4 regions of the Bacillus sp. ABA4_010 genome follow, and region 3 is predicted to be linked to each of the others. Evidence: riboswitches for the same ligand, from Rfam matches in the RefSeq annotation. Region 3 holds a riboswitch; each other region holds the start of a gene.
What was found. Region 3 has a riboswitch for cyclic di-GMP ahead of ACXAEO_RS05810 (helix-turn-helix domain-containing protein). Riboswitches for the same ligand answer to the same signal wherever they lie in the genome.
Positions count from the first base shown of each region.

Region 1: another riboswitch for cyclic di-GMP. It lies ahead of ACXAEO_RS15280 (anti-repressor SinI family protein); the one in region 3 lies ahead of ACXAEO_RS05810 (helix-turn-helix domain-containing protein).
Region 2: another riboswitch for cyclic di-GMP. It lies ahead of ACXAEO_RS07275 (protoglobin domain-containing protein); the one in region 3 lies ahead of ACXAEO_RS05810 (helix-turn-helix domain-containing protein).
Region 4: another riboswitch for cyclic di-GMP. It lies ahead of ACXAEO_RS13250 (ATP-grasp domain-containing protein); the one in region 3 lies ahead of ACXAEO_RS05810 (helix-turn-helix domain-containing protein).

Region 1 covers NZ_JBSWUN010000003.1:2,835,160-2,841,236, forward strand. Annotated here, with positions in the region: gene ACXAEO_RS15270 (LPXTG cell wall anchor domain-containing protein) at 1-921, shown strand, start outside; gene ACXAEO_RS15275 (helix-turn-helix domain-containing protein) at 967-1,305, opposite strand; gene ACXAEO_RS15280 (anti-repressor SinI family protein) at 1,387-1,521, opposite strand; cyclic di-GMP riboswitch class I at 1,550-1,637, opposite strand; gene ACXAEO_RS15285 (hypothetical protein) at 2,217-2,432, shown strand; gene ACXAEO_RS15290 (oxidoreductase) at 2,543-3,223, opposite strand; gene queF (preQ(1) synthase) at 3,318-3,815, opposite strand; gene queE (7-carboxy-7-deazaguanine synthase QueE) at 3,914-4,645, opposite strand; gene queD (6-carboxytetrahydropterin synthase QueD) at 4,638-5,081, opposite strand; gene queC (7-cyano-7-deazaguanine synthase QueC) at 5,081-5,746, opposite strand.
Region 2 covers NZ_JBSWUN010000003.1:1,232,821-1,238,897, reverse strand. Annotated here, with positions in the region: gene ACXAEO_RS07285 (hypothetical protein) at 354-944, shown strand; gene ACXAEO_RS07280 (methyl-accepting chemotaxis protein) at 985-1,473, opposite strand; partial or broken gene ACXAEO_RS07275 (protoglobin domain-containing protein) at 1,750-2,211, opposite strand; cyclic di-GMP riboswitch class II at 2,305-2,388, opposite strand; gene ACXAEO_RS07270 (M14 family zinc carboxypeptidase) at 3,113-4,180, opposite strand; gene ACXAEO_RS07265 (hypothetical protein) at 4,473-4,619, opposite strand; gene ACXAEO_RS07260 (hypothetical protein) at 4,656-4,823, opposite strand; gene ACXAEO_RS07255 (IclR family transcriptional regulator) at 5,164-5,907, shown strand; gene ACXAEO_RS07250 (MFS transporter) at 5,921-6,077, shown strand, end outside.
Region 3 covers NZ_JBSWUN010000003.1:930,555-936,631, reverse strand. Annotated here, with positions in the region: gene ACXAEO_RS05815 (PilZ domain-containing protein) at 297-632, shown strand; gene ACXAEO_RS05810 (helix-turn-helix domain-containing protein) at 636-860, opposite strand; cyclic di-GMP riboswitch class I at 973-1,056, opposite strand; gene ACXAEO_RS05805 (YjfB family protein) at 1,235-1,423, shown strand; gene ACXAEO_RS05800 (hypothetical protein) at 1,541-1,837, shown strand; gene ACXAEO_RS05795 (hypothetical protein) at 2,012-2,263, shown strand; gene ACXAEO_RS05790 (hypothetical protein) at 2,738-3,454, shown strand; gene ACXAEO_RS05785 (hypothetical protein) at 3,580-3,804, opposite strand; gene ACXAEO_RS05780 (UvrD-helicase domain-containing protein) at 5,338-6,077, opposite strand, start outside.
Region 4 covers NZ_JBSWUN010000003.1:2,428,034-2,434,110, forward strand. Annotated here, with positions in the region: gene ACXAEO_RS13235 (UDP-glucose dehydrogenase family protein) at 1-399, shown strand, start outside; gene ACXAEO_RS13240 (NAD-dependent epimerase/dehydratase family protein) at 396-1,343, shown strand; gene ACXAEO_RS13245 (methyl-accepting chemotaxis protein) at 1,510-3,210, opposite strand; gene ACXAEO_RS13250 (ATP-grasp domain-containing protein) at 3,207-4,385, opposite strand; cyclic di-GMP riboswitch class I at 4,596-4,679, opposite strand; gene ACXAEO_RS13255 (glycoside hydrolase domain-containing protein) at 5,041-5,691, shown strand; gene ACXAEO_RS13260 (response regulator) at 5,827-6,077, opposite strand, start outside.

The DNA.
Region 1 (6,077 bases), 1.9 Mb from region 3:
CAGTTATATGATGAACTGCTGCTGCAAGTTACAAAAGGAACGGACTTGTATTTCCATGGTCATCTGAAAAATTTCTCGAATTTCTCCCCACGCTTTTTAGCAAAAGGAACAGAAGAAACGATCCATTTTCGAATTGAAATGCCTTTTGAGCTTGGAAATGAATTTCAAGGACTGACTACTTCATTTGAAATTGTATTGTATGCTGAAGGAATGAACGATGGTGGTGGCGGTGGAGGCGGTTCAGACGACGATCAAGACCCTGATAATGACCAAGACCCTGATAACGATCAAGACCCTGATAATGACCAAGACCCTGATAATGACCAAGACCCTGATAATGACCAAGACCCTGATAATGACCAAGACCCTGATAATGACCAAGACCCTGATAATGACCAAGACCCTGATAATGACCAAGACCCTGATAATGACCAAGACCCTGATAATGACCAAGACCCTGATAATGACCAAGACCCTGATAATGACCAAGACCCTGATAATGACCAAGACCCTGATAATGACCAAGACCCTGATAATGACCAAGACCCTGATAATGACCAAGACCCTGATAATGACCAAGACCCTGATAATGACCAAGACCCTGATAATAGTCAAGATCCTGGTGAAGAGAATGATGATGATCCCGTCTCTCCAGAGAATACTTCGACTATTGATGATTCATCAGACGAAACAAGTAATGTACTACCTGATGATAAACTGCCTTTAAACAGTGGAGGACCTTTGGCATCCGAAGACGTTATCATCCCTTCCAACCAAACTACGCCTGCTCAAAGGACAGGTCTTCTCCTGCCTAATACGGCAACAAATATCTTTAACCTCTTGTTCGCAGGTATCGTAATGCTTGCTGCAGGGATAATGTTATTGTTCATACAACAAAGAAGAAAAAAATATAAACAATAGCACCTTTTGAGCAAAAATAAAAAAGCGTTTATGCTCTCATAAACGCTACTCCCCTTTATCTTGTTTCATTTTCCACTTATTGAATTCAAGAAATTGCTTAAATTCCTCTTTAGATACCCCTGACTCCATGGCCTCCCTCACTAAGTTTGCCCAGTCAGAGTCAAGCTGGTCATAATTTACTTCCTTTTTTTCTTGCTGAATAAGTGATTGGACAGAAATGCCTAGTACGGCTGATATTTTTTCCAAAAATTGGACAGAAGGGTTAGATTGAAGGTTACGTTCAATTGAGCTTAAATATGATTTTGCGACTCCTGCTTTCTCTGCTAGTTCAGATAGTGATAATTGTTTTTGCAAGCGTAATTGCTTTATGCGTTGACCGATCATATTTTCACCTTCTCTTTCTCTTAACCCCATTATCATATCATATCTGGTCCATCTCCGTTAATAGGAAGACAACAAAAACACCTATTTTTTACACTGTTCCTGTCGGATTTGGCTGGTTAGAAAGTCTTGAATCTCTTTTTCTGTAAGACCTAAATCCAATGCTTCTAACACTAGATCTACCCATTCTTCATCTAATAGTTTCTCTCTGGCAATCATAGTCTCCTCCTAAAATACAGTTTGTATCTCAGGCAGTCCAGCCGTCATAGTTGTAAAACAACGTTAGACCCGTAACTTTGCGTCCTTATTTTTCAATAAGTTTGCCCTTACTCGAGAGTTCTACTTCACTTTATGCTTTTCATAGATACAATATTACTAGTAGGTTTACACTATAAAAATAGTATAATTGACGAACATCTAAAATCGTGTAGAACGTTGTCAGAGAATTTTGTATATTTTTAAACAAATTTCTCTCCCTATCGGTTCGCTTTAATAAGTTCATCCATCTTCATTTACGTTTCTCTTCAAAGGCTTCCTAAGCGGATGGCACTACCCTTGATTCATCCGCTTAAATTTAGAAAGTTCGACATATCCAAAGCGCAGTCATGTCGAACTTTCTAGGTCGATTGATATATCATTTTTATTTTTTGATAATTTCATTTTTTTGCTGCTCAGTAATAATACCCATTTTATAAAACAAGTACACATATTGCTGAATTTTTTGTTGGGAAGAAAGACATTTCATCAACATTACCCCCTTATGCTTTTAATACAGTTTATTTCCTTCATGCAATAAAGTTTCCTTTATGCAATAAAATTCCACTCTTAACTTCAACCCCTCATCATTTATTGAATAAAATGGTTATTAATGAGACAATAACTACAATAACTTGAAAAGAAGGGGGACGATTTCTTTGGAATTTGCCTTTCTCATCATCATTTTCATTATTTTTCTCGTCGCTGCCTTCTCGAGAAAAACGAAATCACATCATCGTTCAAGCGGAACTTCCAGCTCTTTTACACCATTTACTTACGAAAAAGACGACAATCACGATTCTGATGCGTCTTTCTCAAGCTGGAGCAACGACTCCGGGGGTGGGAGTGACAGCGGCGGGGGTGGCGGTGATTAACCGCTCATTTTATTCCTTTAGCCTTTTCTTTTTGAAATTATCGCTAAAAAAAGACTTAGCTCTCATCTTTCATAGATGAGAGCTAAGTTAGAATAGAAAACAATCTACTATTAATTTGTAATCATTCCATGACAATTTCCATAATAAATAATGTCACTTTCATGAATATGAACACCGGAACGTTCTTCTAATGCCGCTTCTAACATAGCCTTCGCTACATTTTCTGCTTTAATTGGCTTAAATTTACGCCATTTTCCAATAAGAAACACGGACATACCTTTAAGCATATATTCTCCAACCTTTTCACCTAAGCGAATCTCACTGCGTTGTCCAAGCAGTAAAGACGGACGAAAGAAATGAGTCGATCGAATGTATAAATGGCAAATGTCTTCTTCGGTTTGGGCTTTTACTTTATTGTAAAAAAACGGCGAACGGAGGTCTGCCCCAATTGCTGTAATAGTCAAAAAGTTTCGTACCCGTTTTTTCTCTGCAAGTTTCGCAGCTGTCAGCGGATATTCATAATCAACCTTTAAAAAATTAGCTTTTGTTTTCGCCTTTTTCATCGTAGTACCTAAACAGCAAAACACATCATCCACATTAAACTCTTCTTCATAATTGCAAAGCTCTTCAAAATTAATTTCAACTTGTCTGAGCTTCTCATGCTGAATTAATAGCTTATTGCGAACTAAAATTGTGACTTGACTGTACACATCGCTTTTGAGCAGCAATCCAAGCAGCTCTCGACCGACTAGACCCGTTGCCCCAAGCAAAACTGCCGATCTTCCTGACATTTCTTTCACCTTCTTAACTAAGTTATAAAAACCAGCTACGGCCGGTTTTCTTTTGTGCTGTACCTACCCTGCACTTTTCTTGAACGAGTCCGCTTTATCGATTGTGGATTGTTTCTGGGTATAAATCGTGATTCATCAGTCGATATTCGGCCATTTTTTCGTATTTTGTACCTGGACGGCCATAGTTTACATATGGGTCAATCGAAATTCCGCCACGTGGCGTAAATTTGCCCCACACTTCAATGTAGCGCGGATCCATTGCTTCAATTAAATCATTCATAATGATATTCATGCAGTCTTCATGGAAATCTCCATGATTTCGGAAACTAAATAAATATAACTTTAACGATTTGCTTTCGACCATCTTCTCACCTGGAATATAGCTAATATAGATGGTTGCAAAGTCTGGCTGATTCGTTTTCGGACATAGACTGGTAAACTCTGGACAGTTGAATTTTACAAAATAATCACGATTTGGATGCTTATTATCAAACACCTCAAGCACTTCTGGCGAATACTCGAACAAATACTTTGTTCCTTGATTGCCTAGTAATGTTACACCTTGTAATTCTTCATCTTTTCTTCCTGTCATATTAGTTTCCTCTCTTTCCTCGCTTGTCATTCTAACAGTGAATTAAATTTTTGTGAATACGTGTTTCCACATTTCTTTGTAAATTTTTTGAAGAGCGCTTACACGCCTCGTTTATTCCCCCATACGAGCGTATGAAGCTGCGGCAGCGCCCGTACATTATTCATTGCAGGAGAAGCGGCAATTTTGTCAATTAGCCACTCAAACTTTGTTAAAAGTCCTTTTATTAGTTCGTCATCATTCATCGTATGTGTATCATCATTTCCAACTTGCACAAAAAACGGAACAGACGGGTAACGTTGATGAAGATTGACAGCATAATCAAAATCCCGCTCATCAAAAATTACCACTTTTAAACTGAAAGCATGCTGACGTTGGTGTTTATGCAGTTTTTCAATAATGTCATCAAGCACAGAAAAGTTCGTTTCCATACGAGAGCTTGGAGGCTTCGGTGAAATCGTCAAATCATCAATTTCCACAAACCACTCTTGCCAGCGACTTCCTTGCGTTTCAAGCGCCGTACGAATGTGATGTTCTTTTAAAACAGCAATCAATTCTCCTAAAGCAGCAATTAAAGCGGGATTTCCTCCTGAGATCGTGACATGGTTAAACGAGTCCCCGCCAAGCTCCTTTAATTCATGCCATATTTCTTCCGCCGTCAATTGCCGAATATCGTCTTTGGCCGATCCATCCCATGTAAAAGCAGAATCGCACCAACTACAGGAATAATCACAGCCGGCGGTACGGACAAACATCGTTTTTTGACCGATAACCATCCCTTCTCCTTGAATGGTCGGACCGAAAATCTCCAGCACCGGAATTTTTTTAGCCAAGACCGTTCACCTTCTTCGGGCGATACACAACATAACTTGTTGGCGTTTCTCGCACAAAAACTTGCAAGCATGTAGGCTTATTCGGCAATGTGTCGAGATGCGCTTGAATTATTTCATAAATTTTACGCGCCATCACTTCTGTCGTCGGAAAATCATTTGGATTTTGATTATTGAACACGTCTGTATGATCGTTTAATAACGTATGATCAAACTGACCTGACACAATTTTTTTCAGCATTTGAAAATTGACTAAAAAACCAGTCTCATCTAATTCGTCACCTGCTACCGTAATGTTCACAAAATACGTATGACCATGAACATCACGACAACGCCCTGCCTCTTCATGCGGGACAAAATGAGCAGCAGCAAACTGCATATCTTTGTTCAGTTCATATGTGTAATCGTGAAAGACTTGAGGGTACATTTGTTGAAGCATTATTCATCCCCTCCATTCTTCTTCGATAAATATTCATCTAAACCACGCTTACGCAGTTCACATGCTGGGCACTCTCCGCATCCGTCAGCAATAACGCCATTGTAACATGTCAGCGTATTGTTTCGTACATAATCAAGTGCATCAAGGCGATCGGCTAATTCCCATGTTTCCGCCTTATTGATCCACATAAGTGGTGTATGGATAACGAACTCATAATCCATCGAAAGATTGAGCGTCACATTTAATGATTTCACAAACACATCCCGACAATCGGGATATCCAGAAAAATCGGTTTCACATACACCTGTGACAATATGACGACCGCCTGCTTGCTTTGCTAGCACCGCTGCAAATGAAAGAAACAATAAGTTTCGCCCATCCACGAATGTTGTCGGCAATTCCCCTTCTTTTTGCTCAATCGTAATATCATCTCTCGTTAAGGCATTCGGAGCCAATTGATTTAATAAAGACATATCGAGCACATGATGCTTCACACCAAGTTCTTCAGCAATCGCTTTCGCCACTTCGATTTCCTTGCTGTGACGCTGCCCGTAATTAAACGTAACAGCTTCTACTTCTTTAAACTGTTGCAAAGCCCAAAATAAACAAGTCGTACTGTCTTGCCCACCGCTGAACACAACGACCGCTTTTTCATTTTTTAGCATCTATTTCTCTTCCTTTCCTTTGTCCATTTTTTGCAAAAGAAGAAAGGCTATTCTTGAATCATTCTCCCCGACAAATAAAAAAAGAGACTACGCCCTTATAGCGTAATCTCCCTTTTCCCCATCGCAAAGAGCTGCCAAATTACACGCTTGCCAAATTTGCCGTATAGGGATAAAAAACGAAAAAACACTCTCACACTTAACGAAAGCTAGACGTGAAAGATGTTTTATAAGACATAGTAAATTGCAGAGGCTTTTTGTTGGTTACACCTCTACCAGCAAAAAAGGTAAAATAGACCGTTTTCTTTGCTGGTCAATTGAAAGCTTATAGCAC
Region 2 (6,077 bases), 300 kb from region 3:
AATAACAAATACCTCTCCTTCGGTGTTAATCTCAGCCATGCTTTCACTTTGTATAGCATAATAGCCCTCCCCTCCTTCTTAACTGCCTACATCCACCTCGTGAAACGATAAGAGTGGATGAACTATTGCGTTCTATCCATTTTTTTCCCGGTGCATACATCCCTAAACTTTTCTAAAAACATAATCGTTCGGCAAATTCCTCAGAAAACCGTTGATATGACTTTGTTTTCAAGAAAAGAACGACGGATTTTCTCGCATCATGTATAATATTAGAAGAAAATGAAGAAAAAGGTGTCTCATGTGGCTCATTCATCACTAGCATGCTGACACAAAAGTATGGAGGAGGGATTTCGTTGATTTGGCTATACATTGCGTTATTTATTACCGCTCTTATTATGGGCATACTGAACGTTTCTCAATCGATCATCATTGTTACTTTTATTGGATTTCTCATTCTTTCATTATGGCTTTCATTTTATCCAATTTTATTTGAAAAAGATGAAAAGAACATTATGAAATTTCTCGGCAAGTCGAAACAGGCACATTATCAATTTCTTTATCATTTTTTCAATGATGACATCCAAAAAGCGGAAGCGTCTCTTCAACGCATCCGTACTAAGCGTATGCAGCAAGCAGCCCAACTTCTCCTTTTCACCAAGAAAAAGCAATATGCAGAAGTAAAAGCGCTGCTTCTAGAAATGAAAGATGAAGATGTGAAATGGTATTACAGCGCGGTCGTTGCCTATGAAGAACAGGACAACTCTAGTTATGAGAAATATAAGGGGAAAATACGAGATCAAGATTATGTCACTTGGCTTGAGGTTACAGAACACGTTCAACAAGGCCACAAAACTGAGGCACTTGCGATGCTGGACGAACAACTTGGAAAACTAAAAGGTTTAAAACGGTTGTCTGCTGTTTATTATCGGAAGGAGATTGCCTAAAATGAAAAGAGAGGCTGCTCTTAGTCAACCTCTCTTTTTCTTATGCTAGTTCTGCTGTTTCAGTTAGGCGTTCAGCAGATTCTGTGACACCGGCAGTCGTATGGCCAATTTCCTTAATAGCCGCTACCAATTCGTCCATTTGATTTTTGACAAGGTTCATTTTTTGAACATTTTGATGAATGGATTGCGAAATGTGCTGGAACGACTCGCTTGTATAAATAGATGTTTCGTTCCCCATTCGAACAGTCTCATTAACCGTTATTAACGTTTCTCTTACATGCTCGGTATATGTATTGGATGCTTGTACAAGCTCTTGTATTTTTCCGACCGATTGTTTCGTTTCTTCCGCTAGTTTCCTTACTTCACTTGAGACGACGGCAAAGCCTTTTCCGTGCTCGCCAGCTCTTGCTGCTTCAATTGCTGAATTCAGTGCAAGTAAATTCGTCTGATCAGCGATACCTTGCACTATTTTCACGACAGATGTAATATGTGAGGAAGATTCGGATAGTTTTTTCACAGAAGCATTCATCTTTTCTATGCTATTGCTAATGATTTTTATATTTTGGACAAGTTCCTCGATTTTACTTTGTCCTCCCTTGACAAAAGTTTGCGCTCGCGTTGAATCTTCATTACTTTCAATAACCATTTGATTGACCGCATCACTGTTACCAATCAATGTTTCGACCGCTGCTTTTGACTGTTCTGCAAGAGACGTTAATTCAAGACTTGTATCTACGATTTTTCTTTTTATTTCTTGTTTGGCTGCCTCATATTGTTCATCACGCCTCTTTACATTTTCCCGTTCATATGCCTCGAGAACAATTTGTTGTTCTAAGTTTAATATTTTCGTGACAGCTGTTGTGAATCGAGCTGCTTCTTCTTTAGTATTAACTTCTCTAGCAATGATATGAATTAAAGAGTGCTGAACATTTTGAAAAGCGCCCATATACCAGGCCGGCTTTAGACCGATACGGTAATGAACTTGGGCAATTTTAAGGCGTTTAATTAAAAACTCTTCGTCAATCTCACCACCGAATAACTCTACTAAATGAACTTTTAACGTCTCTCTCAGCCGATCAATAGTAGAATGCTGGCCAATAATGTCTTTTAACTCACGTATTTCGGTAATCGTTTGATAAAAATCATCGACAAGGACGTGAATATGCTCCTTTACAACCGGTTGCATACATTTGGCCATTTGTAAATCCGCCTTACTCAATCGAATCATGTTTATTTTTTCGACTATTCCTTCATCTTGGATGTTCATCACCACATCCAATTGTTTCGCTTTTTGTTCCCATGTTTGTGGTTCTTTTTTTATAAGTCCAAACATCGCCATAAAATAAATCCTCCCACAATTTAGTTTTATGGTCGGTTGCGCTTCCAGCTCTTAACCACCCAAGCGCCCATATACAGGTGATTCCTCTTCGCTCCCATAGGTATAATTTCTCACAAAAAGATGTTTTTAGAACTAACTACTATTATTTTATAGTATATTATTACTATTCGGGAGTCTTTTTATAAAAATAATATAGCAAAACAAACCGCCGTTTTATGACCAGAAGGGAAAAACACCCCCTATCATGATTAATACAATGGCTAACAAACCTATCGACAAGATAATGTATAGCATTCCTACAATCAAATTTTCGGTCATGTTTTCCCCTCCATCAATGTTTTGGGCGGTCGACTCCTTTTAAATGATATGTATGGGAAACGACAAGAAGCGGCCTTGTCTATTCCAAGAGGAAGTACAAAGCCGCTTACATTATTTCTTCATTCATGATAAATGCTAACCCTTTCCGTACATCTATATTATAAGGAGGAACTCCCCATGGCAAGAGAGTATTTTAATGATGGCATTTCGGATACCCAGCAACTCATTCAGTTGCCTTCGCCTCACTCAAATCATTGGCATCACACCTTCCCTTTGTCCTTTTGTTGCTTTTGTTAGAGCTTCTCCACATCTCCCCTTTCGTCGTATAATTGGTGAGATTGTTGGTGGTGTATGTATGGTGTATCTTTATCATACAAGAAATCTGGGCACTTGTAAATACTAAATATTATAAATTTTCTGATTTTTAAAGAGGTGTATTAAAAAATTCTATTCTTCCTTATTTTATTAAAAAGAAGACCCGCAATGTGTACAAGTCTTCTTTTTAGTAAAATTATTCGTTATCGTCTTCTTCCCCTGTTCTTGTTGTTTGGAAAGGAAGCGTGTCCCAAAAGCTAGTGTCCGCGGATTCAATGGATCCATCCGCAATGGCTCTTACCGTTGCATCCAAGGTCGTAATGGTTTGCTTAATTAAATACCCGTTGCTTTTTTGCCCTAGTGCGTACGACTCAATATAGTGATCGGACATCCCACGCATTTCAAATAGAAGCGTAGAAATGTCATAACGAACGGCGATCCCGTTTCGTCCGATATTTTTACTAGAGCCACCATTGTATTTCCCTAAATGTCCCCAGCCTGTCTTTTCAAGCGCACCATATACAACAGCCCCGAGTTTTTTGGAGTCTTCTACTACTTCTTGTTTCACTTCACCACTTGTCGGGTAAAGGATGGAGCCAGACACAAGCTCACCTTCTGTTTCACTCATCGCCCCTTGATGATGTAAATCAATCATATAATCAATGTCATATTTGGCCAACACATTTTCGTGCAATGCTTTCGCTTCTGGTTCCATATCGCTAACAGACTTATCATGTTCCCGGTTTAAGTCTACCTCGTTTGCATTGTATCGTGTTAAATGACGATCGCCGTCTGCTAAGTAGTCATCAAGTGAAAAATCAACATCCCCCATTGCACCGTCCGCATTCAGCATCGGAATGACGAGTACGTTAACATTTTCTAAAACGCCTTTCGTTTTGTTCGTTCCTAAATGTTTAATGAATTCTAGTGCTCCTTCGGTCGTAAGCTGTTCGTTTCCGTGTTGCTGCGTTAAAAACAAAATTGTTGGATTAGTAGGATCCGATATGTATTTCGCCATGTAAATATCTCGCCCTTTTACCGTTTGTCCAATGACTTCAAGTTCCAGTGCGCTCTGTTTTGCATCTTGCTTTTGAAGATAATCAACCATGCTTTCATACGTATGCAATATTGACGTTTGAATGGAACCATGTCCAGGATTCGGCCCATTTCCCACTGCTCCTACTGGAACTGCAACTGCGGTCACTGCTCCAAATGCCATTAAACTAGATAACGAAACAGATAATACTTTGTTTTTCAAACTCATTAACGTTTCCCCCACCCTATTGTTGAATGTCATACTTCTCTATTATCCTGTTTTCTATTAATCGTGTTAATAGTGTATCTCGCCTATTCCCTCGACATATTTCGAGTAGCGAAAGATATGTCCATTGATACATATGTACAGTCTAAGTTGGAAAAAGCCGCGGCATGAGTTCAAACAATAAACGTGGCGAATTGACCTACAACTATCTTCTATTCGTCAGCTATTTCAGAAAAAAATGAAAAAACATAAAAAGAAGCGGAGCAAAATCATTCCTTTTTCTCCACTTCCTTTATCATAATCTTACATGAGACAAATCTACTTGACGTTCTTTCTGTTCTTCTCTTTTTTTATCGTGTCGTGCTAAAGCCTTTCTTTGTTCATCTATTAAATAAGCCGCGCGAATTTTAATCTCTCTTTCTTTTTTGCTCTTTTTCTTCAACTGAATCCCCTTCTCCATTCCACCATCCAATTGTTTTTATTTCACCATGGTCCATATAAATAACACCGTTTTTATCATCAAATCCATAAGAGGCAAAAATACAATTAAAGCGGTAACAAAAAGAACGAACATTATTTTGCGTTGTTTCGCTGTAAACTCGTCTAGAAATAACTCCTTTAGCTCATTAATTACATCAAGACCCATCCCTATGTCCTCCTCTAAAAGAATCATCCATTAGATAATTGTGTATAAAAAAGTTATTTGAGACTATTGATTTTCATTATGTATATATCAATTATAGTACTAATTGCTTATCAGTCAATAAAATGGCGTCATTTTTTGTCGGAATAACTCGAATATAGTCAACTTTCCAATAAAAAAACTTCTATTAGGGGGCGGTTTTCTTGCCCGATAATGCGGAATAAAACTGAAAATTTTTATCTCCCCCTCTACAACCTGTTTCACATATAGAAACAATTCTTCATTATTTGAAATTCTTTCTTCCACCAACTATGATTCAAAGTGTGCAAAGGAGGCACGGCTCATGAGTCAATATGAAATGTCAACGTTGAAAAAAGGTTTGCAAATCCTTGATCTCCTTCAAGAAAAAGGAGAAATGTCTCTGACGCAAGTGATGGAACATTTTCATTGGAATAAAACGAGTACTTTTCGGCTGTTATTTACATTAGAAACGATGGATTATATTCAAAAAACACAAAATGGCTTTCGTTTAGCGAATAAACTCTCAGGTCCGAGGCAGCCTCATAATCCAAAAGTGGATTGGGTCTCCGTTCCTTCACTTTATACGCTCAGCCAAGAGCTAGGTGAAACGCTCTACATTGGCCTTATCGATGGAACAGATGTGGTGACGACGCAAATTGTAGACGGTACACACTCGATGCGCATTCATTCACAAATTGGTGATCGTGACCCGGCCCATGGAAGTGCCTTAGGAAAAGCGATTCTTGCATTTATGGAGTCAGATCTACAACAGCGTTTTTTACAGCACTTGCACTATGAAAAGTCCACGGTGCACACGTTTGATGACCGGCAGCTCTTTCTTTATCATTTGAAAGCTATCAAAGAGCAAGGGTATGCGGTCGATGATGAAGAAACCGAAATAGGTGTTCGCTGCATTGCCGTCCCGATTTATGAGCATGGACGTGTAGTAGCAAGTGTCGCCATTTCAGGTCCGGCAAGCCGTCTGTCGAAAGATTTGGATAAAACAATCAGTAAGAAACTCAAACAATGCAGTCAACATATTACCACACAACTAGAACGACCATAAGGAGGTTATCTACTTGAAATCATTCACACCGAAAAGCTTGGTAGCACTCCTTTCCTTGGCGATTAGTGCTTTTGCTATCGGAACAACGGAGTTCGTCATCGTCGGATTGCTTCAAACCGTCGCAGCCGATTTATCCATTTCGGTGACCAAAGCTGGGACACTCGTTTCCG
Region 3 (6,077 bases):
AGGTACTTCTTCAAGGTTGCTAGTTGCCGACCACACAGTTCTACCAAGCTAGCCCATTGAAAAGGTCCCGCTTATCCACTAGATTGTATTATACCTCAATTACACACTATGTCACACGTTTAATGACAAAAAAATGGATTAGTAAAAGAAGAACATTATCTGTTGAACCGTTCAATATTTGAACAAATATTCTAAATTATTGCCTGCATAAATAAATCTGGTCATTAAAGTGAAAATATACATATACGTGACGATAAATATAGTGAAAAAGTATTGATTGCAGGCAGGTGTGTTTTATGAAAAAGCGTAAATATAAGAGAATCGACTTAACGTCCCCTCTTATGGTAAAAGGAAAAATTCAAAAATATAAAAACAAATATAGCTTAAGTCATACGACATTACTCAAAGTAGAAAACATGAGCATGACGGGATTACGCTTCACATCCGACCTTAATTTTCCCGTTACAAATGACCTTGTCTTATCGTTGGAATTCTCTTTACTTGGCCGAGACGTTCATTTACTTGGGACCATTGTATGGAAGCAAAAAACGACGACGAGCTATATTTACGGTTTTGAAATTGCTTCTACTAATATCGGGTACATGAAATCGGTAGCCATGTTGACGAGATAGCCATTACCTTTCTAAAAAATAATCTTGTGGAAGATTAAGAACATCCGTAATAATCTCAATTTGTTCTTTATATCTTTTTGGGTCAGGACTTTCTCCCCTTAAAATTCGATATAAAGTAGGTCGTGATATACCAACTAATTTAGAAAATGACGATTTAGTATATTTGTGCATCATCATGTAACATTGTAGATTTTTTCCAATCAATTTGCGGTGTTCAAAAAAATTCATAAACTTCTCTCCTCTTCAAATACTTATGATCCGAAGAAAGCGTGTCGACTTTTTCATGTCCGTCAAATAAAAAAGTCCCCTTGGGAAAGGTGGACGTCATCATTCCATCTTCTTCGGCAGCCCGGCTATCATTGCAAAATGCTTTAGACCCGTGGCTTTGCGTCCCTACCTTTCAATAGGTTTGCTATTATCGGATTAGGTTGTATAAAAATTAAGCGCAAAAATATTCTAACATAAAGTCACAATGAAGCAACATCTTTTAAAATAAAAAACACAAAAAAAGCAGAATATTATTTTAATTATTTTCTCCTCTAAATCTCTTTAATTTTGTTAAAATAAAACCGATAATAACAGTAAAAAGGGAGGTAATACTCATGGATATCGCCGCTTTATCTAGTGCACTTGCCAATACAACACTTCGTCAAGATGTGAATATGTCTTTAATGACAAACGCGATGGATACAGCCAAACAAAATAGTGAACAAATGATTGATATGATAAAAAGCACCACTCCCCAAGCTCCACATCCTACTCTTGGTCATTCCATTGACTTGAAAGGCTAATGACAATGAATGGGAGAGACATTCGAAGGCTGTATGCCATGTGAATGTCTCTTTTCTTTTGTACAGTGACCCAACTTAAACATTAACAATCAGAAAGTGTATGAATGGTGATGCAACATGACAACAGATATTATTAACGATTTACAAACAACCTTGTCCTTATACAAAGACAAGCCTTACCTCCCATTTTGGGGAGAAATTCTAATTATTCTTCAGCGATTGAAAAAGGAAGGAGCACACTCGGAAAACGAGTTTCTACTATATGAGTTGGTCTCTTCTCATCAAGTAACTTACCAGCCTAAAGGCCATAAATTTTGCATTAAAGCTCCTGATTTTAATATTATTTTAGATGAGTATTCGTTTATCAACTCTCTTCTCCAAGGGCGTTTTTGGCCAAAAGAAGCTAAATCATAACAGTTGTTTTTATCATCTAATATAAATGATGGTAGACCCACTCTTGTAACCATCCGTTTACCTGCTTAGTTCCTTAGGGTAAATGTATTTTATTACCACTGATACAAAAGTCACCTTTCGACATATTCCACACCATTTCTCCTATATGATTAATACTTATAGGAGGAATGCTAAATGTTACGAATTGAAATGCCAAACGACAAATCACATGCAATCCAATCACAATTATTAAACTTCCAAAAAGTTCATAAAAGCCGGATGAATTCAACCTCTGCTTATCATTTGGCAGCCTTTCTATTAGGTCTGAAAGTTATGGGCGTTAACATAGCCGTTAACAATCAATTTCACTCTCACACTAAAATCGCTACTTATATTTTAGAAGAATGGGATGGGAATATACAATTTATCCTCAAAAAAGAAGAATAACGTTTACTTTGCTAGTAAACGTAGCCTTTTTACAAAATTTTAATGTTACTCCGCCATAAAAAATGTTAATATTTAGGTGTCAATATATTACTTGTTAAGGAGTGAATATATGATCGCCAGTCTTCACCTATTGTCTACCGTTTTCTCTCTCATTTTAATCGTCGGCTCCTCCATCAAAAAAAGCAACAACACCCATCGCGACCTGCACAACGTTTTTCTCATCTTAGGTTTACTTCTGTTCCCTTCTTCTCTGGCGTTCTTTTTCTTATAATATGGTTTAGCTAGACTCTGGCTCGAACCGTGTCACACTAATTAAACACATGTACGTTTTTAACAGATAGAAGGTCCCTTTTTTTACAATTAAAATATCTAGGTCAAATGAACGTCCAGAATGAATAAGATAAAAATAAGAAAGAACGGTTCATAACAAAAAAATACTGACTGTACGACGTTTTGGATAGGAGGGAGTATCTCTTGAAACGAATGACAAAAATTTTCATCGGTTCATTAGGTTTAACATTATTCTCTACCGGAGTATATGCTGGCACTATCATTGACCAATATAAAACACCCCGTGATACAATTGCGACAGTTGAGGAGGAAACCATTCATAAAAATCGGATCGGCGTTACCGTAAACGGTAAACCAACCTCCGCTAATACTTGGTATAGCGAAGAGGAAAAAACCTTTGTGAGCCTCCGTGAGGTTTCTGAAATGCTTGGTGCTGCCGTCACCTATAACCCAAGAACCATGTCTGCTGATATCCTTTTTCCACCGTCATCATCTGTTCCCATTCAATCTCCTGCAACAGATTTGATTACGAAAGATCATTTACCTTACAAAATCAATTTCTCTAATGGCATTTCCTTAACGATTAACTCCTATAGTGCCTCCATCATCAAAACAGCGTTCAATGTGACCATTACAAACAATTCACTTCAATTAGCCAAAGGTGCCTTCCCAACCGCAACATGGATAGTTACTGCTAACGACAAAACGTTATCCTTCGTTAATCGCGATCGAACGCTAGATAACATATCCGATTTATCCCCAGGGCAAAGTGTGACTGGAAACTTAACATTAGAAGGTTTACCACGCAGTGAAGATGATATTAACGCAATTTCTTTATTCGGAGAACTATGGAATACATCTTATAAGAAGGAATTTCAATTAAATTTTCAATTGGATTAATGAGCTTGTTTATGATATAGGCGTTTTCTTATTTTCTATGTAAAAAAAGCCTGATTATGGTTGCATGTTCAATCATAATCAGGCTTAAAAATTCCCTTTAATAATACAACTCAAAAAGTAACTCATTAAACTTGTTTTTTCTCTTCTACTACTTCCCCGTCTTCCACAAAATGCTTTTTCAGTGAATTATACATAGCTTCTGCAGACTTGGGAATATATATTGGTTTAATTGAGTCTTTAAAAAATATCCTAATTGAATCGTTATCTTCGCTATATCTAATCGTACATTCTGTTTTAAGATCATACTGTTTTCCATATTTCCCATGACTTATTTGAACATTTTTGTGCATCAAACTCACCTGTTTTGTCAATTTTTATGGATGATTTTAAGAAACAGTTCATTATAAAGACCATTATTTGGAGGTAATCTGTTTCCTGACTGCGTACAATTTATAAAACTAGTAAAAGGATCATCTTTCATACTACTTTATTAGGAAATGAACTATTTTTTGGTTAAATTTTAGTCATTCTTTCATTCAATCAAAATATCAACAACATGACCAAAATAAAGAAACCCCCTCAACACCAATGGTGTCAAGGGGTTTGGCTATTAATACATTGACATGTATTGCTCGCGCTCCCAAGGGTGAACTTGTGTGCGGAACAGGTTTCAAGAAGTAAAGTGTTATCAAAGAGCAGCATATTTACCGCTATGTCAACATTCTTAAATTCCATCTGTCAAACTGATTAATACAAAATAAAATTTATTGGGGTGTTTGTGGGGTGTTCCCGTCTCTAAGATTTAGTGAATCAGATTTAAAAATCAGAATATGAATCTTGCACACTAAATTACCCATCATATACCTAAAATTAAGAGATGCTTTTCAATATGTATCATTACTAATCATAACATTATGCGATAAGTTAACTTACTGATTTTATGCATCTTAGCTTACAATATACATTATATATAGTTAATAAAAGAGACCTGTCAAAAAGAATTTGATTCACCTTTTTATCTTCATCAAACACACTCAATATGTGTGGAGTGCTGACGGTAGGAAAACCACAAAATTAATATGAGATGTAGTGGTGCATCTTCCATTATTATTTTGCTTTTGTTCATGGTTTAAAGATACACATCATGGTAATTTAACTAGGTTGATTTCAATTTTTAGAATATCTACTAAAGACTTCTTTAGTATTGTTTAAAAAAACACCTTTTTATTATCATACTTTACTTCATACTTCATCAAGATATGATTCTATAACCTGTTTTTCAAATTTTGAAGGATTTGTTCTTAACAATCGTATAAATAAAATCCATGCGGGACAACTAAATAATACTGTAATGATAGCCCCCAAAAAATTAAAGTTTACTATACTATATATAGTAAGAGACGTAGTAAAAATAGTATAAAATAAACAAAAGATAATCGAAGTAGTGTAGAACAATCCACTTTTTATTTTTATCGTAAAATTTTTAATCATACCTATCTCCTAACAATTAAAAAATCCTTCTTACTGACCGTCGTGCATTATAGTTTTTTTCAATTCTTTTACTAAGGTAATAGGTACATCTAATATCTTCGCAATGTCTTCAACTGAATAACCATTGATTAAATATTTTGTTATCTCTACTACTTCTTGTTGTGTTTTTGTCAAATATTTGTTTTGGAAAAACATAATCATAATCCCTTCTATTTAAAAAAGCAGACTATTATTTTAATGATTTATAATCCATTCCGTTATATTATTATCTACCTATTTTTCTTTTGTTAACTACTTATCACTCACATGTCTTTATTAAAAAAGATCCTAAATGGTCCTTTTTAATAATAAATCTTAAATAAGCTTGAGTGGCAGTAATTATTCAATGTGCACTAACTAAAAATATCATCTAAAAAATCTTTAGCGCTTTTTTTATGATTTGCTTTTTCTCGATGAATATCTACATTAAATGTTTCTAGCAAGTCTTGCCATTCGTATCGATTCTTATCAAAGCTATGATAACGTTCCTTAATAGAATGCTGTTCGAATAAACTCGTTGCTTTAATAGTCACTTTATTATTGTTAAACAGAATCAGAAGGTCTCTAAAGTTAGTATCATCCACTTTAAACAGTTCATAAATATAAATAGGTTCATTATCTCTATAAAAACATCCTGAAATAAACAATGTTTGTTTTAATGCATAATCGTAATCAATTAATGAATAAATCTCATTTCCTCTCTCTTTAACACTAGAACTCGGTGATAAATAATGCTGACGATACAAAATCTGCCCGTCCATTTTTGTTATAAAATAGGAAATATTCCCAATTATTCGAATCCCATATTGTTCCTCTAACACTGTTAAACATTTTACTAATTGATTTGGATCTTGAATATTCCAGCCAAACTTCAAAATTGCTTCATACTTTTGTAAATGGTCATAATTTTTCGTACGTGCTAGTAAGTTTTTGCATTGGCTAATTTCTTCATTTGATCCAGCTTTTGTAAACGCATCAATTGCTTGCTCATATTTACCTAATAGTTTTAATTGCTGTCCTTCATGTAACCATTCTTCCCTCGATGTTTCTGTAACTGGTTCACATAAAAATGAATCTAAATTTGTTTCTTCGA
Region 4 (6,077 bases), 1.5 Mb from region 3:
AAAAAGCTAAAAGCGGCTTTCGAACAGCTAAACGGAAAAACGATTACCGTTTTAGGCATTGCCTTCAAACCAAAAACGGACGATACACGATATTCTCCTGCCCTTCGATTAATGGAAAAACTCGTAAAACTTGGATGTCATATTCATACGTACGATCCAAAAGCAATGTTGCCGGACTCTTTAAAAGAAAGCATTACTCAGCATGCCTCCCTAGAACTAGCCGTAACAAACGCTGACTGCGTTATTATTGCCACAGACTGGCCCGAATTTATGAATGTAGATTTTGCGAATCTGAAAAAGAAGATGAACGGTGCTGTCATCATGGATGCTAGAAATTGCCTGAGCCCTGAAACGGTAAGAGAGCACGGCTTCACATATATCGGAGTGGGTCAGCTATGAACATTGTTGTAACTGGCGCTGCAGGTTTTATCGGTTCGCATTTATGTGAGAAGCTGCTCGAAGATGAAAAAAACAACATAATTGGGATTGATACGTTTACAGGACCCACTTCAATTGACTTAAAACAACCAAACCTCTCGCTTCTTCTTCACCACCCGCGTTTTCAACTCATTCAACAAGATTTGCTTACAATTGATTTACACAATTTATTAAAAGGGGTAGATGCTGTTTACCATTTGGCAGGCATGCCTGGTGTTCGGTCCAGCTGGGGAAAAGACTTTGATCCATATGTTACACACAACATTGTTGCGACACAGCGATTGTTAGAAGCTGCTAAAAGTGAGCCATTAAAAAAATTCATTTATGCTTCTACCTCTTCTGTATATGGAGAAAAAAGCGGCAAAGTTACAGAAGAATCATGCCCATCTCCCCTTTCTCCTTATGGCATTACAAAATTAACAGGAGAGCATTTATGCCAAGTTTATCATAATAGCTACGGACTCCCGCTCGTCATTGTCCGCTTCTTTACGGTCTATGGTCCGAGACAGCGTCCGGATATGGCTTTTCATCGCTTTATTAATCAAATCTTAACGGGACAGCACTTAACGGTTTATGGTGATGGATTGCAATCACGGGATTTCACTTATGTTAGCGATTGTGTGGCAGGGACTGCTTCTGTTCTTTCCGCTAAAAACATAATAGGAGAAACTATTAATATTGGAGGAAAAGAGAGGGCATCTGTGCAAGAAGTGATTGCCATCATCGAGGAATTAACTGGTAAAAAGGCCGATGTTCACTACTCACCAAAAGTTAGCGGAGAACCAAAGCATACGTGGGCCGACATTTCGAAAGCCACCTCATTGCTCCATTACAACCCACATGTCACCTTACGAGAAGGAATTGCCCGTGAGATTGAGTATATCCGAGCTGTCTACCAGCTATAACCGCCTTCAGCAGTGCATATGATTCAACATATCTATTCAACAAAAAGCCCGTCAATTTATCCTTGATTTTGCAGGATAATTGACGGGTTTCATTGGAGCAAGACTGTTAAGGACGAGATGATGTCCCGACAGCCCTGCTCTTTTTTGTTCGTTAGGAATTATTGGTTTATTTAAATTTCCCAACGGTATCTTGAAGAACGTTCGCTACATCTCTCAGTTGCTTATTTTGCTCTTTCAATGTTTCAACTGTGTTGTTTTGCTGAATAGCAGCCGCGGCAATCTCTTGGGTCGTCGCGACACTTTGCTCAGTAATCGCTGCAATTTCTTGAATAGAAGAAAGAGCAGTATCCGATGCTTTCGCAATTTTTCCAGAGCTTGCAAAAATGATATCAGATCTCGTTTTAAGCTGTTCAACCGACTCAAAAATTTCATTGAAAAGGCGGCCATTATCCTCTACAATTTCTACCCCTCTGACAATGTCTTCAAAATCTTGTTCGTTAAGTTCTAAAACTTTGCTCGTTTGTTTGTTAATCTCATTGATTGTATCTGAAATATCTTTAATAGAAGAAGCCGTTTGATTAGCTAGCTTTTGAATTTCCTGGGCAACAACTGAAAATCCTTTTCCTGCTTCGCCTGCACGTGCAGCCTCAATGGAAGCGTTCAATGATAATAAATTCGTTTGAGCAGAAATATCCCGAATTAAATCGATGATTCTGTTAATATGCTCTAACTTATAATTTAATGCCGATAGATTTTCTTTCGTCGCTGCTCCATTGTTTTTAATTTTATTAATTTGGTCTGAAATAATATTCACTTGCTCAGACCCTTTTTCAGACAGTTCACTCGTATGATGCGTAAATTCTTTAATTTGTTTCGTTTGTTGATCCATGTCTTCAATAGCTGCAGACATTTCAGTAGTCATATTCGAGATGTACTCGATATGCTTCGCTCTTTCTTCCGCTCCATGTGCTTCTTCGTTTGTTCCGGTCGCAATTTGACGAGATGCTCCTTCTAACTCTTCAAATGACACAAGAAGAGTATCGCTCGTTTCATTGATAGTTTCTGATTTTTCTCTTACGCTCTCAATGATATTCTGTAGATTTTGTCTCATCTCTTCGAAGCTGGCCGCTAATAATCCAATTTCATCATCACGTTTTATATTAATCTCGTGACTCAAATTTCCTGATGCAATACTATTCGCAAAGTCCGCTAAACGCTTAATAGGACTCGAAATACGGTTTCCAATATAAAACGCTAAAAGACCGCCAAGTACTACAGCCGCAATAAGGAAAATAGACGGATACAAAATCATCTGCTTTTGCAAATCCATGACGAAGGTTGCATCCATATCAATTCCGATAATAGCATCGGCATTATCAATTGGGAGGAAAAACGATTTATGTACTCCCCACTTATCTTCATAAATATCACTGGACACTTCGCTTTTTTGCTCGAACGACTGTTTTTGATCAGCTGTAAAAGGCGATTCAACCATGAAATCTTCACTGCCGTTCAACGCCACTATCACATCTTGACCATTTACCCGTGATAACACATACACATACTCAATACCTTTGCGTGCTTCTATGAAAGTATCTAAGTATTGCTTTAAGTCATTACCGTATTCCTCAGGATTTTCCATTACCTGCTCGATAAAGTCACTATCCAGTCCCCCAGCTAACGTCCTTCCATTTTCTTGCAGTCTATTATCAAATTGAGATAATACATGATTATTTGTAATAGAATTCATAACATTTCCTAAGAAGCCACCGATTACAAGTGCAAAAATAAGAAAAGGGACTAAAAAACTAACAACAAGCTGTGCTTTAATCGACGTTTTAGGATGTAACAAGGGAATTTTTTTCATCGGTTCTTCTCCTGAAAAGTTTTTAATTGCTTCATTTGAATGAACTGCGTCAAATCTAGCTGTAACACTTTATTGTTTTCTTGTAAATCAGGGCTCTTAAAGAAAACAATCGCGAATGTTCGATCATTTTGAGCATGAATTTCCCGATATTCTAAAAGATGTGTGAATTCTTTTTTAAACGCGCTATGATCTACCTTCTCGACAAGAGACTGTGAAACATTCGATGGAATTTCTGCACAACAGAAGCTGTAAACAGCTGTATCCATTTCTTCCATCACAGCTTTCCAATCAGGACTTGTTCCAAGGAAGTAATGTTCATATACGTTACATCCGTACGCGTAAAAACCTAAATCCGTTGTTCCAGCTCCTGCAAAACGCAACGGGTTCACTTCAATTGGCACAACACGGCTCCTATGCTTCTTGATCTCAAAATGAACTGGATAATTTTTTAAAGGAACAACTTCTTTCAATTTCATCATAAATGAAAGAATATCATCATGAATCTCTTCGATTACTTCCTTCGAGGTGAAATAAATCCGGTCAGACGTATCATATTCGTCTTTGAATTGCCTTTTAAACATGTTCAAAATCACTGGATTTCCTTCATGATCAAAGTAACCGTCTACTGCATACTCGTCGCCTTGAATCCATTCTTCGATTAAAATATGATTCCCATTGATGACATTTTGATTGTAAACATTTTGAGAAAGAATAAAATCGGCATGGAGTTTATCAAGAGCTTGGTTCCATTCGTCTGCATTTTTGATTTTGTAAACTCCGACACTTGAATAGCCCATCGTTGGCTTGATGACGACTGGAAATGGAATACGTTCTGTGTCCAGTTTAAACAGCTCAGCAATACCGACCACTTTATAAAAATAATCAGGATATATGTTAGAAAGAAGACTTCGGAGTTCCCCTTTATCTTTCAACGTTTTTGACCACAGATATTGCTTACTATCAGGTGCATTCGCTTCAAGTAAAGTTAAACAACTCTCCGAATTCGTTAGCAAACGTTGTTGATCATTCCATCTAGTGAAAAAATCTTCTGCGCGTAAGCCGGATAATTCACTTGAACTCTCTTTATCTGTTTCCTCTTTTAACACAGGAATTTCAAGTTTCTTTAACGTTTCGACTAAAAGGGGTGAAATAATTTGTTCATTAATGATAATCATATAACCATTCCTTTCCTAGCTGATTGTACATTCAATTCGGATTCATCGTTGCTGCGAGTCGATTAGCATTGGCATCCCTTCATTATCGCTACTTTCCGCCTAACACTTTTTCTGTTCACCAATTTTAAGCTCGGGGTTTTGCTGTCATAAAAAAACCACTCCGAAAAAGAGTGGATTCATACATTGTTCAACAAAATGTATTCCAGCTTCTTCGGTAACCCGGCTGCCATTGCATCACGCTTTAGACCCGTGGCTTTGCGTCCTTGCTTTTCAACAAGTTTGCCTTTATCGGAAAATAATAATGAAATGAAACACAAGACTATCTTAGTATAAATAAGAATAAATATCTACATTTTTCTACAAATAACTGGATTTTTTTCTTTAAAATTCGACATTCACCACTATTTTCATAGGTATATTGTTTTATATAGATTTACTTGCATAATTCGACACCTCTTCATTCAATCGAGAAGTACCACCATCATTGATTCAGACAACTTAAGTTTTCTCTCAAAGCTTTAGAACATTTAGTATGACCACTCTTTAGTGATGTCGAATGTCCTAGGTCGATTTATATCAATGAAAGAAGGTTTAGCCCAGACTGTTCTATCATATACATGAAGGAGGTTCGACTTACTATCGCGGAGGTGACAAAATGGTAAGAGTGGTATGGGGTGTCGACTCGGCGGCAAAAGTAACGGAAGAGTTATTTACTTGTGTCAAAAACAAGCTCGGTTATCCGAAATATTGGGGGCGTTATTTGACTGAGATTTCAAACGTATCAGATGGTTTGACAAAATCAGAGATTACCTTTCTCCGAAATCGAGACATCAAAGTCGTCCCTATCTATAACAAATTAAAGGAAGCGGTAGGCTATACCGAAGGAAGAGCTCGAGCCGTCAACACACTGTTTCACGCACGAAGACTAGGGATTCCTAAAAATAAAGTGCTATTCGCAAATATTGAGGATTACTTTGAAGTAGATGAAGCATGGATTCGGGGATGGGTAGAGGCGATGTATCCGAGCGGGTATCGACCTGGCATCTATCAAGATCCGGTCAAAGGAGCCTTTTCAGCTGCTTATTGCGAAGCCGTTCAAAATAATCCACTCGTCGCCGAGCAAACCATTCTTTGGAGCTGTATGCCAAGACCCGGTACAACAAAAGAACAGCGCGCTCCAGCTTTTAAGCCAGCTGCTCCAAAATGCAAAGCCAATGTTTGGCTCTGGCAATATGGAAGAGATTCTTCGATTTGTCCAGTCGATACAAACCTTGCGAATCGGAGATTATTAGATTACTTGTATTAAGAATAGGGCTGTCTGAAATGGAATCATCCTCCTTTTTCAGACAGCGTCTTGAAAGCGGACGTCACGAGCGATACTAAAGTACGGATCAGTTGTCCATGGTACACAAAGCAAGTTTGGGCCATCAACTAAACTCATTTATTCCACTAGCTGTCTTGCTTCGATAAAAAGTGCCTGAATAAATTTTTTCATATTAATTCGGCTCTGATTACTCGCTGTTTTGTTTTTATTCTCCAGCTCCAGCATTTTCTTACGCACTTCGGAAAAGTCAAAAAACGTAGCGGAATATGCTTCAAATTTTGGATTCGAGTAGTCAGTCAAGCCGAGGGAAGCGATATGGATGAGCGCTTGATACAAAGCCCGGCGTACACGTTGCTCTGAAGCTTTCA